3 regions of the Turicibacter sp. GALT-G1 genome follow, and region 1 is predicted to be linked to each of the others. Evidence: a T-box and tRNA genes for the amino acid it is inferred to sense, from the RefSeq annotation. Region 1 holds a T-box; the other regions hold tRNA genes.
The links. The T-box of region 1 lies ahead of serS (serine--tRNA ligase). A T-box ahead of a tRNA ligase gene usually reads a tRNA of that ligase, here a tRNA-Ser.
Positions count from the first base shown of each region.

Region 2: it encodes a tRNA-Ser, which carries the amino acid that the T-box ahead of serS (serine--tRNA ligase) is inferred to sense. The anticodon was not compared.
Region 3: it encodes a tRNA-Ser, which carries the amino acid that the T-box ahead of serS (serine--tRNA ligase) is inferred to sense. The anticodon was not compared.

Region 1 covers NZ_JAMQUS010000046.1:14,272-21,138, reverse strand. Annotated here, with positions in the region: gene gyrB (DNA topoisomerase (ATP-hydrolyzing) subunit B) at 1-930, shown strand, start outside; gene gyrA (DNA gyrase subunit A) at 965-3,424, shown strand; T-box leader at 3,528-3,763, shown strand; gene serS (serine--tRNA ligase) at 3,830-5,104, shown strand; gene NEH74_RS08470 (MBL fold metallo-hydrolase) at 5,547-6,335, shown strand; gene NEH74_RS08465 (CxxH/CxxC protein) at 6,347-6,520, shown strand; gene rlmH (23S rRNA (pseudouridine(1915)-N(3))-methyltransferase RlmH) at 6,674-6,867, shown strand, end outside.
Region 2 covers NZ_JAMQUS010000049.1:8,548-15,414, reverse strand. Annotated here, with positions in the region: partial or broken gene feoB (ferrous iron transport protein B) at 1-1,063, shown strand, start outside; gene NEH74_RS13710 (FeoB-associated Cys-rich membrane protein) at 1,055-1,369, shown strand; tRNA gene NEH74_RS08960 (tRNA-Ser) at 1,490-1,582, opposite strand; gene NEH74_RS08955 (thymidine kinase) at 1,645-2,247, opposite strand; gene NEH74_RS08950 (LD-carboxypeptidase) at 2,425-3,324, opposite strand; gene NEH74_RS08945 (M20 family metallopeptidase) at 3,339-4,520, opposite strand; gene NEH74_RS08940 (EAL domain-containing protein) at 4,662-6,867, opposite strand, start outside.
Region 3 covers NZ_JAMQUS010000044.1:97,548-104,414, forward strand. Annotated here, with positions in the region: gene NEH74_RS08285 (carbohydrate kinase family protein) at 1-831, opposite strand, end outside; gene NEH74_RS08290 (glycoside hydrolase family 32 protein) at 846-2,318, opposite strand; gene NEH74_RS08295 (sucrose-specific PTS transporter subunit IIBC) at 2,416-3,855, opposite strand; gene NEH74_RS08300 (LacI family DNA-binding transcriptional regulator) at 4,257-5,249, opposite strand; tRNA gene NEH74_RS08305 (tRNA-Ser) at 5,313-5,403, opposite strand; gene NEH74_RS08310 (aspartate aminotransferase family protein) at 5,488-6,762, opposite strand; gene NEH74_RS08315 (peptidase U32 family protein) at 6,776-6,867, opposite strand, start outside.

The DNA.
Region 1 (6,867 bases):
AAGCATCCAGATCCACAGTTTGAGGGACAAACAAAAACGAAGTTAGGAAATAGCGAAGTTCGTCGTATTGCGGATAATATTTTCTCTGAAGGATTTGAACGTTTCTTGATGGAGAATCCACAAGCAGCTAAAATCATTATTGATAAAGCATTAATGGCGGCTCGTGCTCGTATGGCTGCAAAACGTGCGCGTGAGATGGTACGTCGTAAGTCTCCACTTGAATCATTAGGATTTAAGAGCAAGTTAGCCGATTGTCAGTCACGTGATGCGAATATTTCTGAATTATTTATCGTCGAGGGAGATTCTGCCGGAGGATCAGCAAAACAAGGTCGAGATAATAAATTCCAAGCAATTTTACCTCTTCGTGGTAAGGTTTTAAATGTTGAAAAAGCTCGTATTGATAAAGTTTATGCGAATAACGAAATTAAAAGTATGATCCATGCGATTGGAACAGGTGTTGGAGATGAATTTGATATCGAGAAAGCTCGTTATCATAAAGTGGTTATCATGACCGATGCCGATGTCGATGGAGCACATATTCGTACGTTATTATTAACATTCTTCTACCGTTATATGAGACCTTTAGTAGAGCATGGGTATGTCTATATTGCGCAACCTCCTTTATATAAAGTTTCTCAAGGAAAAAAGGTAGAATATGCTTATGATGAAAAACAATTAGAAGAGATTATGTCTAGTTTAGCAGCAACGCCTCGTCCAAATGTTCAACGTTACAAAGGGCTTGGAGAGATGAATGCTGAGCAGTTATGGGAAACAACAATGGATCCAGAAGTACGTACATTATTACAGGTTACTCTTGAGGATGCTGTTGAAGCTGATGAAATTTTTGATATTTTAATGGGTGATCGCGTAGAGCCACGTCGAGAATTTATAGATGCTAATGCTAAATACGTTAAAAACCTAGACTACTAATTTGAAGCAATCACATCTATAAGGAGGAACGAAAATGTCTGCATATGATCAAATTAAACCGCATAATATTGCTAAAGAGATGAGAACTTCATTCATCGATTATGCGATGAGTGTTATCGTATCACGTGCCTTACCAGATGTTCGTGACGGGTTAAAGCCTGTTCACCGTCGTATTTTGTATTCGATGAATGATTTAGGGATGCACAGTGATAAGCCATATAAGAAGTCTGCTCGTATCGTCGGGGACGTTATTGCCAAATATCACCCTCATGGGGATTCATCAGTTTATGATGCAATGGTACGTATGGCACAGGATTTTAGTTATCGCTATCCATTAGTAGATGGACATGGAAACTTCGGTTCAATTGACGGTGATGGAGCGGCCGCTATGCGTTATACTGAAGCAAGAATGTCTAAGCTTGCGATGGAAATGATGCGTGATATCAATAAAAATACGATTGATTTCCAACCAAACTTTGATGGTGAAGAACAAGAACCTATCGTTTTACCTGCTCGTTTTCCAAGCTTATTAGTCAACGGGACAACAGGGATTGCTGTTGGGATGGCGACTAATATTCCACCACATAACTTATCTGAAGTTATTGATGGATGTTTAGCTTATATGGATAATCCTGAAATTGATGTTTTAGGATTAATGCAATTTATTAAAGGACCAGATTTACCAACAGGTGCTTTAATTTTAGGAACAAAAGGAATCCGTTCGGCGTATGAAACGGGGAATGGATCAATCATGATGCGTTCAAAATGTGAAATTGTTGAAGGTCATGGTGGAAAATATTCAATTTTAGTCACTGAAATTCCTTATCAAGTAAACCGTGAGCGTTTAATTGAAAAAATCGCGGAATTAGTTAAGGAAAAACGTTTAGATGGAATTACAGACTTACGTAATGAGTCAAACCGTGAAGGAACACGTATTGTTATTGAATTGCGTAAAGATGTTAATCCACAAGTGATGTTAAATAATTTATTTAAATTAACTCAATTACAAGTGTCTTATGGAATTAATATGTTAGCACTTGTAGATGGACAACCTAAAGTTTTAAACTTAAAAGAAATTATTGCCGCATATATCAAACACCAAGTTGAGGTTATTGTCCGTCGTACGCAATTTGATTTAAATAAAGCAGAAGATCGTGCTCATATCTTAGAAGGGCTTCGTATTGCCTTAGATCATATTGATCGTATTATTGCGATTATCCGTGGTTCATCTACAGATGAAGAGGCATTAAATTCATTAATGTCTGAATTCTCGTTATCTGAACGCCAAGGGAAAGCTATTTTAGAGATGCGTTTACGCCGTTTAACAGGATTAGAGCGCGGTAAAATCGAAGAAGAATATCAAGGGTTAGTCGCATTAATTGCTGATTTAAAAGATATTTTAGCGAACGAAGACCGTGTTCATGCGATTATCCGTGAAGAGTTGTTAGAAGTAAAACACAAACATGGAGATGAGCGTCGTACAGAAATCGTCCGTGGATCTGACTTTGATATTGAAGATGAAGATTTAATTCCAGAAGAACAAGTCATCATTACATTAACAAATAATGGTTATATTAAGCGTCAGCCAATCTCAACATATCGTTCACAAAACCGTGGTGGACGTGGTGTGCAAGGAATGGGAACACATGATGATGATTATGTTAAGGAATTATTATCAACATCTACTCATGATCATTTATTATTCTTTACAAGTAAAGGAAAAGTTTATCAGAAGAAAGCTTATACAATTCCTGAGTACGGTCGTACAGCTAAGGGATTACCAATTGTTAATATTATTGAGATTGCCCAAGATGAGTACATTAGTGCAATCATTCCTGTTAAAGAGTTTAATGATGAAGAATTCTTATTCTTCGCGACTCGTTCAGGGGTTGTAAAACGTACCACATTATCAGCATTTGGTCATATTCGTACTAATGGTTTAATTGCTCTTTCTTTACGTGAAGATGATGAGCTAATTGGTGTAAGAAAAACATCTGGTAACGATGATATTATTATTGCATCAAGTGGTGGAAAAGCAGTTTGGTTTGAGGAAACTGAAGTTCGTCCGATGGGACGTACAGCTGCCGGAGTCCGTGGTATCTTCTTAGAAGAGGGAGAAGTAGCAGTAGGAATGGAAATGGTCACAATGAATCAGGAGATTTTAGTTGTTACGGAAAACGGGTTCGGTAAACGTACTTCAATTCAAGAATATCGTAAAACAAAACGCGGTGGAAAAGGTGTTAAAACATTAACAATTACAGAGAAAAATGGGACATTAGTAGCCATGAAGGCTGTAAATGGTGATGAAGATTTATTAATCGTGACAAATAAAGGTGTTATTATCCGTACACCAATTCATCAGATTTCTCAAACGGGACGTGCAACACAAGGGGTTAAATTAATTCGTTTAACAGATGATCAATTAGTATCAAGTGTAGCAGTTGTTGAACATGAAGAGGCTGAGGAAACTGAAACAACTTCAACAGAAGAATAGAATGGTTACATACAAATAATTAGGTCTTATGCGCATATAATTAGAAACACGATATATACTAATATTGACAAAAAAAATAGTTAATGCTATATTACAATTAAATAAAAAAGCATTGATTAGGAGTAGTACTTTTTACTTGATAGCATAGAGAGTCAGTGGTTGGTGGAAACTGATGTATGAGTAACTAGAAATCAACCTAGGAGTGGAATGAAGAACACAATGGTTAGTATTCATTCACGGTCTAACCGTTATCTTTGTAAGTGGTCTCACTGAAATGTTCCACGTGGAACGCTTAGTGAACAACTAGGGTGGCAACGCGGGTTAAATCTCGTCCCTAATTTAGGGACGGGATTTTTTTGTTTTCTAGAACGACTAATCAAAATCAACTAATAGGAGGAAACACACATGTTAGATTTAAAACGAGTACGTGAAGATTTACAAGGTACAATTAATCGCTTAGAAACACGTGGTGGAGATTTCAGTTATTTAAATAAAATTACTGAGTTAGATGAACAACGTAAAAACATCATTTTAGAAGTAGAGCAATTAAAATCAAATCGTAATGAAGTATCTAAATTAATCGGACAATATAAACGTGAGAAAAAAGATGCTTCTGAATTATTAGCTCAAATGAATGGTGTTGGAGAAAAAGTTAAAGAATTAGATGAACAATTACGCAACATCGATGAAGAAATCAAAAATCTTTTATTAGGTACTCCAAATGTTCCATGTGGAACAATTGCAGTTGGTAAAGATGAAAATGATAATGTTGAAATTCGTAAATTTGGAGAACCAACTAAGTTTGACTTCGAACCAAAAGCACACTGGGATTTAGTAACTGATTTAGATATTATTGATTTTGAACGTGCTGGAAAAATTACAGGAAGCCGTTTTGCTGTATATAAAGGGTTAGGAGCTCGTTTAGAGCGTGCTTTAATTAGCTTTATGTTAGATTTACATACAGGAGATCATGGCTATACTGAGATTTTACCTCCAGTTATCGTTAATCGTGCAAGTATGACAGGGACTGGACAATTACCTAAGTTTGAAGAGGATGCATTTAAATTAGTGGATACTGACTACTTCTTAATTCCAACAGCTGAGGTTCCAGTTACAAACTTACACCGTGATGAGATTTTAAACGCTGAACAATTACCAATTAAATATACAGCATATAGTCCATGTTTCCGTGCAGAAGCTGGTTCAGCTGGTCGTGATACTCGTGGTATTATCCGTCAACATCAATTCAATAAAGTTGAATTAGTTAAGTTCGTTAAACCAGAAGATTCTTATGAAGAATTAGAAACTTTAACAGCAAATGCTGAAAAAGTATTACAATTATTAGGATTACCATACCGTGTCATCGAATTATGTACAGGAGATATCGGATTCTCTGCTGCTAAAACATACGATATCGAAGTGTGGTTACCATCTTATAATGAATATAAAGAGATTTCTTCTTGTTCAAACTTTGAAGATTTCCAAGCACGTCGTGCAAATATTAAATTCCGTCGTGATGCAAAAGCTAAACCTGAATTCGTTCATACATTAAATGGTTCAGGGCTTGCAATTGGACGTACAGTAGCTGCTATTATTGAAAACTACCAACAAGCTGATGGAAGCATTGTTATTCCAGAAGTATTACGTCCATACATGCGTAATTTAGAAGTTATTAAATAAGCATTCCATAAGAAAAAGAGTACCTTAGGTACTCTTTTTCTTATGGAATGCACTAGGATACTCTATCTTTAATTAAAATATTAGGATAATAGATCATCTAAATTGAGTAATCAGGTATATTATCTTCTCGTTTGCTACATTTGCCAGTATTCCTATGTAATGTGGACATAACAGACAAAGAAGTGATATGATTTAACCGTGTGTATGTTTATAATCAAATGATTAGAGTTTTAAGTGATGAGTATCGAATCCCTTAAGTTTTTATTAATCATCATAAGTGGTTATCTTTTATGAGATAGTCTTTCTTTTTTTATCAAATTGATGCTTAATAGGGGTTTGTACTGGATTCATCATGATAAAAATGTTAAAATGAATAATCGAAATAAAAAAGGCTTATTTGGAGTATAAAAAAAGTTTTTTGAATAGAAGAACAGGTGATAGAATGAGAATCTGTGTATTGTCGAGTGGAAGTGTCGGAAATGCAACGATTATTGAAACGGAACAGACAGCAATTTTAATTGATAATGGGTTATCGTTAAAAAAATTACAGGAATTGATTAAAAAAAGTGGATTTGATGAAAATAGAATAGAACATATTTTAATTACTCATGAGCATGGTGACCATATTAAGGGTGTAGGGGTTTGTACTCGTAAGTGGAAATTAAATGTTTGTGCAACGGCAAAAACGATTGATGAGATGTATCGTAAAAATATTATCAAACCAGGTTTTGAACAGACGACAGCGGTTGAAAAAAATGTTTGGTTCGATCTAGGGGATTTATCGATTATGCCATTTAGAATTTCTCATGATGCGGTTGATCCGGTAGGTTATATGATTAAGCAAGGTGAAAAGACGCTTGTTTATGTGACAGATACCGGATATATTACGGGTGATATTTTAAAAACATTAGGAAATGCAGATGCCTATATTATGGAGACGAATCATAATGTAGAGATGCTTCAGATGTGTAATAGGCCATGGTCGTTAAAACAACGTATTTTAGATGATTGTGGTCATTTATCAAATGAAGATTCAGCGTATGCGATGAGTCAGTTAATTGGGGAAAAGACGAAACATATTTATTTAGCTCATTTAAGTCAGGATGCTAATTTACCTGATTTAGCAGAAATGACAGTTCGTCATATTTTAAAAGAAGAAAATGTTGATTTAAGTAAGTTAAATTTACATATGACGTATGCGATGCATCCATCGAAAGTGATTACGTTATAGGAGGAATAGGCATGTACAGTTGTTTAGAACATATTGAAGAGTCAATGGATCGTTTTTTAGATGAGTATGGAAAGTTACCAATTTTAGTTGAAGTAGAAATTGAACATAAATGTGAGCACTGCGATCAAGTAGCCGTTTATAAAGTGATTGAAGGTATGATGGTCGAAGATGAGGATGAGCTATAAAATCTAGAAAAGTTAGACTAATCATACTGAATAATAGGTTCTAATCTTCGCAGAGATTCTAGTATAATCTCTGCGAAGATTTTATAATAGATAACAATAAAAAATTCCCTGATTAAATGAGGGAATTTCTTTTCATGTATTGGAGGTTTTTTAATGAATATTACAATTATTTCAGTCGGAAAGATTAAGGAAAAGTATATTAAGCTAGGGATTGAGGAGTTTTCTAAACGTTTATCTCGTTATTGTAAGTTAACAATGGTTGAAGTTCCGGACGAAAAAACGCCTGATAATGCGTCAGAACGTGAAATGGAACTGATTAAAGATAAAGAGGGAAAACAAATTTTAAA
Region 2 (6,867 bases), on a different contig from region 1:
GACTTCAGATAAGATTGACCAATTATTGACTAATCGTTGGCTAGCTCTTCCGATTTTCGCCTTAATTATGTGGGGAATTTATTATATTTCTATCACATCTATTGGTACCTTTGCGACGGACTGGATTAATGATTCGTTCTTTGGTGAATTCATTCAAGGAAATGTCGCAGCTTTCTTAGAAAGTATTCAGACAGCTGATTGGCTAATTGGTCTGATTGTGGATGGAATTATCGGTGGAGTTGGTGCGGTTTTAGGATTTGTTCCACAAATTATGATTTTATTTTTACTGATTTCAATATTAGAAGATTGTGGATATATGGCACGCGTGGCTTTCATTATGGATCGCATGTTTAGAAAATTTGGATTATCGGGAAAATCTTTTATTCCAATGCTCATCGGTTCGGGATGTAGTGTGCCAGCAGTTATGGCAAGCCGTACCATTGAAAATGAAAAGGATCGACGTATGACGATTATGTTAACACCTTTTATTCCCTGTGGAGCAAAATTACCAGTCTTTGCTTTAATGGCAGGTGCATTTTTCCCAACTCAATCTTGGGTAGCTCCTTCGATGTACTTCTTAGGAATTGGGATGGTTATTCTTTCAGGAATTATTTTAAAACAAACGCCGTTATTTGCTGGTGATCCTGCCCCATTTATTATGGAACTTCCACAATATCATGTTCCGAGTTTTAAAAGTGTCTTAATTCATATGTGGGATCGTGCTAAAGCGTTTATTTATAAAGCAGGAACGATTATTTTCGTTGCCTCAGGTGTCGTTTGGTTCTTGCAATCATTTAATTGGTCACTTGAAATGGTTGAAGCGAATGAGAGTATTTTAGCTTCAATCGGTCGTGTCATTGCCCCTATTTTCACTCCTTTAGGATTTGGAAATTGGCAGGCAGCTGTGGCGACTGTAACTGGATTCTTAGCGAAAGAAAATGTCGTTGCAACGTTTGGGGTATTATTTGGTTTAGGTGAGGAAATGACAGAGGAATCAGTCGAGCTACTTGGAAATATGTCAGCTTTATTCACACCCTTAAGTGCTTATTCCTTCATGGCCTTTACGTTACTGGCTGCTCCGTGTTTCGCTGCTATTGGTGCGATTAAACGTGAGATGATGTCTTGGAAATGGACATGGATTGCTATTGGATACCAAACAGGTTTAGCTTATGTTGTAGCTCTTGTGATTTATCAAGGTGGTACTTTTATTCAAACCCATCACATTTCTACAGCTACTATTATCATTACTCTAATCGTTATCATTGCTTTACTATTAGCAATCCGCAAAATCTTACGTAATCAAAAATCAACTAGATGTAACTGTGGATGTTCAGGATGTACAAAGGCGAAAACTTACCATAAATCATAAATTAAAAAAGGAGCTAAAAACATTTAGCTCCTTTTTTTGTACCCTACTATTATAACGATAATATTTTCTTACAAAGAATAAAAAAAAATCACACATGACGTGTGAATTATTATCTTGTTATGGCGGAGGAAGAGGGATTCGAACCCCCGCGACGCTTTCACGCCCTGTCGGTTTTCAAGACCGATCCCTTCAGCCGGACTTGGGTATTCCTCCGTATCAACAATATAGATTATACCGAAATATAATTATATTGTCAATCATTTATCTTAATTTTTTTATTTTTTTAAACCTAAACAATCTGGACGATCTTTTATCTCATGACAGTGACGGCAACGTGGTTCATATGCTTCTTTAGCTCCGACTTGAATAATTGGATCAAAATATGAAGCAGGTTGTCCATTAATTAATCGTTGTGAACGTGTCGCAGATGCCCCACAAACACTACAAATAGAGGTTAACTTAGTCACGAACTCTGCTTTTGTTAATAAAGCTGGCATTGTTCCAAATGGTTCACCACGGAAATCTTTATCAAGGCCTGCAACAATCACACGAATTCCCTTATCTGCTAAGTGATCAACCACTTCAACGATAGTTTCTTCGAAAAATTGCACTTCATCAATTGCAACAGCATATGTATCTTCTTTAATGTAATCTAAAATCTCAATTGGGTGTTTAATCGCGATTGACGGCATTTTCAATCCACTATGTGATACGACTTCATCGTCACTATAGCGATTATCAATAGCTGGTTTGAATAAGCAATATGGACGGCGCGCAAAGTCTAAACGCTTTAAACGACGAATTAGCTCTTCAGTCTTTCCTGCATACATACTACCACAAATTGCTTCTACCCAACCTTCTTGTCGAACATCATACATACTATGAAACCACCTTTCATCCTATCCTACATTTCTCTACGTTTTCTATCAAAATTTGAACAGCTTGATAATTATAACAGATAATTCTTTTAAGATTCAAGCCAACCTTTTAATTTCCAAATTATTTCCCAGATATACAAAAAGCGATAAAATCCTAACTGATTTTATCGCTTTTTCTTATTGACAAGTATATCCTTGTTGGATAGATAAACTATTTGTTTGAGGATTTAAAGTAACATAAGCACCTAGTGGAAGGGTAATTAGTGGGTTACAATGTCCACTTGGAATATTATAGGCAATTGGTTTATGACAAGATGTTAGTGTGCGTTTAAGTAACTTGTCTGTTTCTTTTTTATCATAAACATTGAAGTCACCTAAAATAATTCCCGCTGCATCGTTTAGCTTTCCACTAAATTTGAGTTGCATGAGTAATCGGTCAACCGCATAAACGGGTTCATTAACTTCTTCGATAAATAAAATTTTTCCTCGTGTATCAATTTCATAAGGGGTTCCGAGCGTCGAACAAATAATCGTCAAATTTCCCCCAACTAAAATTCCAGAAGCGGGACAAACGGTTTGATTATAATACGGAACATCAATCATATCAAAAGTTGTCTCTCCCATAATAGTTTCTAAAAAATGATTAGTCGTTGTTTCATTTTTAAGGAGAAGATCTTTTAGCATGGGGCCATGATAGGTGATCAGATGATGGTATTGATTGAAGAAAAGGTGCAAGTAAGTAATATCACTATAACCGATAAATGGTTTCGGATAGTTTTCAAATTTGAAGTTTTTAAAGTATGGAATAATCCGATTACAACCGTATCCGCCCCTCATACAAAGGATAGCATCGACTTCATCATCTGCAAACATCATCATAATATCTTCTGCTCGTTGGCGATCCGATAATCCTGCTAAGTAACCTTTTCGTTCAAAGCAACTGGGAGTGATGATTACATCAAAACCCATTTCTTTTAAAACTTCCTCTCCTTTAAAGACGGTTTCTGCTTCTAATGGTCCTGCCGGTGCAACAATTGCTATTTTCCCTCCCATTTTTAATGGTTTTGGTTCAATCACGCTCTCTTCCCCCCTTATTGTTCTAGTAAATGAAGTGCTGATAAGACTTGTAAACAAACCCCGATTTTAATCGCTTCTTCATCCACATCGAATGTATTCTCATGCAAAGCAGCTTGAATTCCTTTATGAGGATTCGATGTTCCTAAATTATAAAAGCATGATGGAACAGCCTCCGCAAAATACGCAAAATCTTCAACCCCAAGACTTGGATGCTCCATAATAATTACATTGTCTTCTCCAAGTAGCTTCCTTGCGACATGAGCAACAGCATCTGTAATGGCGTGAGCATTAATAAGTGGTGCATAGCCTTCTTCAATACGAACATCTGCACTTCCTCCAAAAGCTTTTGCAGTGTTTTCTGCAACTTCAATGATCCGTTTTTTCATAAAAACACGTGTCGTTTGATCAAGGGTGCGTAATGTTCCTTTAATTGTGACTTGATCACAAACAATATTCCCAGCCGTTCCTCCCTCAATAATCCCCAAACTAAGAACAGCTGTTTCAAATGGAGATAAGTTACGACTAATCAGACTTTGCAATGCCGTAATGACATGTGCCGAAATTAAAATTGCATCGATTCCATCTTGTGGATAGGCTCCATGTGCTTGTTTTCCATTAATGCTTATGATAATGGTGTCACTTGCCGCATGACACTTTCCATAATGAAATCCTACCTCACCCACATTTAAAGTTGGACGAACATGAAGTCCTAATACATGATTGACTTTCGGGTGTTCCAGACATCCTGCTTCAATCATTGGTTTAGCTCCACCTACTGTTTCTTCAGCTGGTTGAAAAAAAAGTTTAACATTCCCTTTAAACTCTTCTTTTAGCTGTTGAAGGATATAAGAAGCCCCTAATAAAATTGTTGTATGAACATCATGTCCACAAGCATGCATTTTTCCTGGTATTAATGAGGCATATAGTGCCCCTGTTTTCTCTTCAATGGGAAGAGCATCCATATCTGCTCGTAACCCAATTGTTTTCTCTCCCGGATTTCCCTCAATTAAGCCAACGATGGCTGTTTCTCCAATAAGTTGGGTTACTTTTATATTCCACTGTTGTAAATAGTCTAAAACTAACGCCGATGTTCGGTATTCCTCTAGACCTAGTTCAGGATGTTGATGTAAGTCGCGACGAATAGCAATGAGTTGTGGATAAATGGTATCGACCATTTCCTTAACTTTTTGATACATCTCTAATCCTCCTATATACTATAAGATAATTCATTATATGAAATCACCTTGTTAAAAAATGTATAGTCAACTCATTATTTTTAAGTGTGGTTAAAAACAAAAAAAGTAGAAAATCTTCAATTAAGATCTTCTACTTTTTGTTTATTTAATTAATAATAAAGCATCTTCTTTTGAAATAGGTTTTGAGAAATAATACCCTTGGATATTATCAATATCCATCTGTTTCAGTATTTCTAATTCCTCTTCATTTTCAACACCTTCTGAAATGACGGGTAATTGTAACGAATGTGCAATATCGATAATCAGTCGGACAAGGCTTTTAAATTCATCTTGCTTCCCCATCCCTTTAATAAAACTACGATCAATTTTCACCTTTGATAAAGGCAAATTAATTAAATAGTTCAATGATGAGTAGCCTGTTCCAAAATCATCAAGTGAAATAGTGATTCCTAAATCTTTTAGTTCACGTATTTTTTTAATATTCTCATTAATATTTTGCATTAAAACAGTCTCTGTAATTTCAATTCCAATATAGTTCGGATTAACATTTGCTTGTTTAATCAGTGATTTAAAATTATCCACAAAGTTATCATTCATAATTTGTAACGCAGAAATATTAATTGAGACAACGATTGGATTTTCTCTATTTTGATTAATTTCGTTAGCAAATTCAAAAGCTTGAAGACAAACATATGCACTAACTTCCTCAATTAATCTTAATTCTTCAATCAAACGAATAATCTCAATGACAGGAATATGTTTATATCTTGGATGATTCCATCTGAATAATGCTTCAAAACCGACTAATTCTTTATCAACTGTATATTGGGGTTGGTAAAATAGATTGATTTCCTTATTTTGAATCGAGTGTCTTAAATCATATTCCATTTGTAAATTAAATAATCGCTCCCGTTCAAGGTCATCTGTATAAATAACATACTGATTTTTTCCTTTTTCTTTTGCTTTATAAACCGCTAAATCCCCTTTTAACAAAATAGTTTCAACATCTCCTGACGAGCATTCATTTCGAACCACCCCAATACTCACTGAAACAATGTTAGCATACTCGCCTCTACTAAATTCTGTTCGCATCTTATTTAATAAAAGATCTAGCTTTTGAGTTAATATCTCATCGCTAATTTGTTCCCAAATAACAACAAATTCATCTCCACCTACACGGGCTACAAAAGCATCGTCACAAATATTAGCGAGTTTTTCTGCAATATGAACTAAAGCTTTATCTCCCACATGATGACCAAAACTATCATTTAACTTTTTAAAGTTATCTAAATCGATAAACAAGACAGTCAATGGAATATTTTTATTCGCTAGATCATTTTCAAGATAATGATATAAACTACGACGATTTTTTAAGCTTGTTAAAAAGTCAGTATAAGCTAATGTTTTAATATGTTCTTGAGTTTGAATGATATCTGTAATATCTTTCATTACCCCAACAATTCCAATCATTTGTTCCTGAATATCAAAGACAGGAGCTTTATAAATTTCTAATGTACGTTCATTTCCCTCACTCATTATTTTTCGAATAAATACTTTGCTCTCAAGGGTATCCATTATTAAATGATCTTCTTCTATACATCCTTCACTTAATGCATGTTCATAACAAGTTCGTCCGATAATTTCATCGCGTGTTAATTGACATAAATTTAGAAAGTTCGTATTCACATCAATATAAATTCCATTCATATCTTTTAAGAAAACAGCAAATGGAATATTTTCTAAAATGATTGAGAGTTTAGTATCTTTATTTCTAAGTTCTGTAATATCTCGAGCAATCCCAATCGTACCAATAACATCTCCCATTTCATCCATAACTGGGGCTTTATAAATATTAAATTGACGATATCCTTTTTTACCAGGAATAATTTCATCAAACATAATTTGTCGACGTTCGTTCATCACAATTAAATCAAATTCACGACAACGATCTCCGATTTGCCCATCCCAAACGAATTGATCGTCTCGACCATGAATAGTTTCATCATCTTTTCCCGAATGTTCTCTAAATTCACGATTCACGGTAATATAGTGACTTTCTTTATCTTTGAACCACGCCATATACGGATTATTATTTAATAACGCATCAAATTGTAACTCTTTATTTTTTGACATTTTAAATGCGTCAATTAAATTTAAGTTATTTTGAATTCTTAACTTTAACATTTCTTTTGTATAAGGTTTCACAATATAATCAGAAATTCCTGCCTCAATACAGTCATTTAACTTTTGCATGAATTCTTGATTAATGCACATTAAAATCGGAATATTCTGATTCATTTGATGTCTAATTTGACGAATCATTTCGATCGAATCATCTAACTCACTA
Region 3 (6,867 bases), on a different contig from region 1:
TAGAATACTTTTTGGTTGCTCTAAATTCGCAATTTGAGATAATAATGCTCCAATAAACGCATCTCCTGCTCCAGTCGAATCAATCATCTTAACTGGCATACTTTCAACCTTATATGTTTTTTCAATTGAAACTAATGATCCTTCTTTACCTAATGTTAAGGTAACAATTTTTGCTCCTAATGCATGTAGGGCAGCAATCATTTTCTCGTGATTTTCTTCGCCTGTAATAATTTGTCCTTCTTCTTCAGACACTTTAATTAAGTCTACATGTTTAATGACTTCTTTACAATGTTTCACGAATAACGCTTGCTTATCATGATATAAGGCATCACGATAGTTTGGATCAAATGAGATAAATTTATCATTTTTAGTTGCAAAATCAATAAAGGCTTGATAAACCTCATATAATTGAGCTCCAAGTAAAGCTGTCGCACTACCTAAGTGAACAATTTTGCAATCATTAAATGCTTCGAAATTAATTTGTTGAGGTGAAATATTTCCATCTGCACCACGCATAAACTCGAAATCACGCTCTCCGTCTTCATCAATTGAAACATAAGCAATCGTTGTTCCTAAATTAGGATCTTCAATCACATGTGACGTTCCAACTTTATAATGTTCTAATGTTTCAATTAAAAATTTTCCGAATGAATCTTTTCCAACAGCTCCTACAAATTCAGCTGATGCCCCTAATTTCACAAGAGCAGTTGCAACGTTTGCTGGCGCCCCCCCAGCTTTTTTTTGGAATTTTTCAACATCAACTAACTTTTTTCCATTTTCAAGTGAAATAAAATCAATTAATACTTCACCAGGACAGATTACTTTTGCCATATTTACACCTCTTCTTACTTATTTAGTTCCCAGATTTTTGCCTCTAATTTTGCTGTTCCATCTGTAAAGAATTCAATTCCTGTACTTTCCTCTTTCGTGAAAATTCGTGTCGAGAAGACTTCCTGTCCATCATTAACGAAAATTTCAACTGATGATGTATCAACAAAAATTTGTAGCGTTAACTTGTCTGTCTCGAATTCACATTTACGTTGTGATCCAAATTCGTCTCCGCAAGTACGACCTGATTTCGAACGATCTAAGACTAGCTTTTTATTCTGTGTATCATAATAGAAGAGCGTTTCTTCTTCTTGGCTCGTACGAAGCTTAACCCCTAGTTCCTGAGCTTCAAATTCACTAAACTCACAGAATAATTCATAGACTTGTCCATTAAATCCGATAAATGACTTCACTTCATTTTGTAAGTGAGTACTCACCTCAACACGATTCCCTCGTAGCTGTTGTAATTCCTTTACTGGCCTTTGTAACAATTTATCACCTACTACTTCTAGCTCACGAGGTAGTGTTAAACAGTGCGCCCAACCAGATTCATCACTCACACAATCAATACCTGGGAGTCCAAACCAACCAACTAAAATGCGTCTACCTTTTGGATCAAGCATTGTCTGAGGAGCATAAAATTCAAATCCGCGATCTAACTCTGTAAATGATCCATGGTTAAATACGCCATTTTCCCAATTAATTTCTTCACCAATTAAATACCCTGATTGGAAAATATTTTGATATTTATCTCCTTCCGGTTCCATTCCCTGAGGCGATATAATCATAACACCTTTACCATTTTGTGTAAAGTAGTCTGGGCATTCCCACATAAAGCCGTTCCCTTTAAACTGGGTCTTAACTTCTCCTTTATAATTCCAATGAATCAGGTCTTTTGACTCATAGTAAACGACTGTTCCCTGATGATCATCTATTTCAGCTCCAACTAAGCAATAAAATGATTCATCAATCTTGAAAACTTTAGGGTCTCTAAAATGCTCGGTTACATTTTCAGGCGCAGCCTTAATCACAGGCTTTGGATATTTTTCAATATGCCCTTCTTTATCCATAATTGCTAAACATTGTGTTGGATAACGAACCCACTCTTCATCACGCGCATTCCCTGTATACATTAAATATAATTTTTCATCATGTTCAATCGCTGTCCCGGAAAATACACCATGACTATCAAAAGAACGATCGGGTTCTAAAGCAATCCCACAATCTTTCCAATGAACTAAATCCGTTGATGTCGTATGATACCAATACTTCACCCCATGTACAGGACCTAATGGGAACCATTGATAGAACATGTGATATTCCCCGTTAAAGTAACTAAATCCATTCGGATCATTTAATAAACCTGTAATTGGTTGATTATGATATGTTTGTCGGTAACAACACTGACTAACCTGCTGTTTTAATGCATCATACTCTTCTTTTGATACCTCTTCGATGCGTCGATAACGCTGTTCTCTCGTCCACTCCATCTTCTGCACACTCCTTAAAAAAGTAATCGTTTTATTTTATTCTTACTAATATAAACTGCTTTAATCTCCAAAGAAATTAAAGCAGTCATTTTGTTAATTAAACATTTTGTTTTTTGTTAAATAATTTGGCTAAAATCACTGTCGCAATGAATCCAATCACAAATGCGATTACTAAAGTCACCATGTATTGGATCATTGATTCTGGACGAATCACAATAACTCCAGGAATTCCTGCTGGTCCAGGAGAAACTGATAAAACCTGCATAAACGTACAGTAAGCAGAGGCAACAGCCGAACCAATTAAAGCTCCAATAAACGGATATTTAAACTTTAAGTTAACCCCAAACACCGCTGGTTCTGTAATTCCAAGTAAAGCAGATACTCCAGCTGCTGAAGCCAAGCTCTTCATCTTTGCATTACGCTTCATGAGATACATCACGGCTAAAGCAGCCGCTCCCTGCGCCACATTTGATGCTGCAACAACCGCAAAGGTTGGTGACCCGCCTAATGTTCCGATATTGGCCAAAATTTGCGTCTCAGCAGTTACTAATGAGTGATGCATCCCTGTAATTACTAATAATGGATAAGCTACACCATAGATTGCTCCCCCGACTGGGCCTAAGCTAAAGAATAACCACATTACAGCTTCTGTTAGTCCATCTCCTACCACGCGCATTGCAGGTCCAATGATGATAAATGTTAAAGCTGCCGTTAATAACACTGAAACTAATGGTGTAATGATGTTATCAAACATTGCTGGTACAATTTTACGTGATCGTTGTTCAATCTTAGCTAAAACAAATGATGATACGATAACTGGTAATACCGTTCCTTGATAACCTACTTTTGCAATCTCAAAACCAAAAATATTCCATGCTGGAACTGTACCATCTAATAAGGCTTGTCCATAATCATATCCATTTAATAAATCTGGATGAATCATGATTGCCCCAATAACAGCCCCAAGAACGGGTGTTCCTCCAAAAATTTTAGTCGCTGAGAATCCAATTAACACTGGTAAGAACGTAAAGGCTGCATTTGAGAATAAGTTAATCATCTCAGCTAAATCGGCCGTTTGCGGATAAGCTTCAACTAAAGACTTCCCTTCAATGAATAACCCTTGTGCCGTTAAGACGTTATTTAATCCCATTAATAAACCAGCAGCAACTAAAGCTGGTAAAATAGGAACAAACACATCAGCTAACGATTTTAGCATACGTTGGAAGACATTTAACTTTGATCCAGCTGCTTCTTTTAATTCTTCTTTACTAACTTCTTGAATATTAGTTACTTGCACAAACTCACGATAAACTTGATCCACAATCCCCGTTCCTAAAATAACTTGAAATTGCCCTCCATTATTAAATGTTCCTTTAACAAGATCCATTGCTTCAATTTGATCAACATCAATTTTTTTATCATCTTTTACAACAACTCGTAAACGTGTGGCACAACTTGCAACACGAATGACGTTGTTTTCCCCACCTACAAAAGCAACAATTTGTTTTGCAGCTTCAAGGTATTGATTATTTGCCATACTGATTCCTCCTTATATAAAAATGAAACGTTTCATTTTTATTCCTAAAAAAAGAAACTACTCATTCACTTAAAAATGAAACGTTTCACTTTCTATGGTATAATCATAATATATTTTTTTGTAACCGTCAACATTTTTTTAACGTTTTCAAAAAATATTTTCATTTAGTCTAAGTTCTATCCGTTCTTACTTTTTTCATAGTATCTTTCACTTTAATGACGATTAATTCTATAAGAAGCGATCTGATTGAAACATGTTTAATGATACTAAGTCTGATATTCTATAAATCTATTTGTATATATTAAGCAACCGTCATTCAAAAATCATCAATAACACGCTCACTATGTATAGGAAAGTTACTCAGAATCTAATCCATAAAAAAAGACAGCCTCTTTTTTCGATTAGCTGTCTTTTTGTCGTTTCGTTGTATTCCCTTGGATAAAGTGTACAGGTAAAAGAATTTCTTTTTCAATCGTTTCTTTATTAATCAAATGAATGATTGCTGCAACACTCTCTTTAGCTATCTCTTCAATCGGTTGACGAATCGTTGAAATTTCAATTTGATCATGTTTAGAGGATTTCACCCCATCAAAACCAATAATCTGTACGTCATCTGGAATTGAAATTTGATGTTTTTCTAAAAAATTAATCACTTCTAAAGCATAGGCATCTGTTACGGCAAAGATTCCATCAATTGAATGTTCTTTAATAATTTTTTCTAGTAAAAACTGCTCCATTTTCTCATGAAACTCAGATTGACTGCCAATTAAATCAAAGATCTCATAGGTCTTTTGATATTTTTCGCAGTAATCAATAAATCCTTTTTTTCGATTCCTTGTTGTATTTTCTTTCTTAGAACCAGCTCCGATAAAACACAGTGATTGACATCCCGCTTCATCTAAATGTTTTGCGGCTAACTGGCCACCTAAGAAGTTATCACTACTCACATAAGGCACTTCATCATTAAAAAAGCGGTCAATGCTAATCAATGGGAGATTAGATGAAACATAATGTTCAATATCACTGTATGTAATCGCAATAATCCCATCCACTTGATTTTGTTTTGCCATCGTCAGATAAGATAATTCAGTCAAATAGTCGCCTTCGGAATTACAAAGAATCATTTTATACTGATGTTGTCTTAAATTTTTTTCAATGTTATAAGCCAATTCACCAAAGAAAGGATGCCAGACGGTTGGTAAAATGAGTGCTACCGTATGCGTACGGCTGACTTTCAAACCACGTGCGTAGACATTCGGTTGATAATTTAGTTCTTTGATGGCTAATTCAACCGCTTGTTTCGTTTTTGGCTTTACTTCAATATTATTAATTACTTTCGAGACAGTTCCAACCGAGACACCAGCTCGTTTGGCTACCTCTTTTATCGTTGACACGTTTCAATCACACCTTTATTTATCCTAATGATCGATTATGAACCTCTCATATTATTTTCATACTGGCGGAAAGGAAGGGATTCGAACCCTCGCGACGATTTCTCGTCCTAATGCCGTTCCAAGACATCCTCTTGAGCCACTTGAGTACCTTTCCATCTTTAAATTATATCATGCCATTATCTTTTAGAATAGGTTGTTAGAAAAAAGAGTACTCAGTTTAAGAGTACTCTCTATCCTTTTATTGAAGTTCTGCTAATACCTCATCTAACTCATGAAGTAATGTTTGAACATTTGCTTCCGTAATGACTAGTGGCGGTTGGAAGGCTAATACATTTCGATTTAATCCATTCTTTCCAACGATAATCCCACGATCCTTTAACTTTTCTAAAATGACATCCGTTTCCTCTGAAGCGGGTTGTCCGTCTTCTTTAACTAGCTCCGCCCCTAACATTAATCCGATGCCACGAACATCTTTAATTAATGAATATTTAGCTTGAAGAGCAATGAGTCCCTCTTTTAACATCTCTCCTAAATGAGCGGCTGTCTCACATAACTCATATTTTTCAATATAATCAAGCACGGCAAGCGCAGTCGCAGATGAAACAGGATTTCCCCCTAATGTCGATGCCGATGGTTTAGTAAAAGCCTTTGCTACTTCATCCGTCGTACAGAATGCTGAAATTGGCATCCCATTTCCTAACGCTTTAGCCACTGTCATAATATCAGGCACCACATCGTAATGCTCAATCGCAAACATTTTACCAGTTCGTGCAAATCCAGTTTGAACTTCATCAATAATTAATAAAATTCCATGCTCTTCTAATAATTGTTTTAACTCTTTAAAGTACCAAGCAGGTGGAGTAATAATTCCCCCATTCCCTTGAATCGGTTCTGCGATTAGCGCTGCCATATGATTAGCACCACGTGTTTGAATAATTTCTTTGATGCTTTCAATTGACGCTTTTGCAGCTTGTTCTAAATCAGTGTTACTATCCCACACCGTTTTTGCAAAGTGAACCTTAGGTGATAAATCTGGATCTGCTCGCCACATTGGTATTCCTGTTGCACTCATCGTTAAGTAGGTACGTCCATGTAGGCCATTCTCTAACGCGATAAACTCATTTTTTCCTGTATATAAACGTGCAAGTAACATTGCCCCTTCATTTGCTTCAGAACCTGTACAACAGAAAAATGAACGTCGTAAATCACCCGGTAAGACCGAAGCAAGTTTCTCAGCTAACTGAACCATTTCCTCTGTTAAATAAATAATCGTCGTATGCTGTAAGGTTTGCATTTGTTGAATCGTCTTTTCTAAAATTTCTGGATTACAATGCCCACAGTTCATCACCGAAACACCCGCAAAGAAATCTAAATATTCTTTTCCTTGATCATCATATAAAAATTGCATACTTCCTTTTACGATTTGGGGAGCATTCGCATAAAAGTGATTACGATGAGATGACGGAAGTAAGAATTCTTTCTTTTTCTCAATTATTTGATTAGCACCAATCATTAATGACCTCTCCTTAATTAAAATTTAATGCTCCAAGCGTAAACCCTAAATGATCATAGTTTAATGATTCAAATAGATTCTGACACTCTTCTAAATTTGTAATTG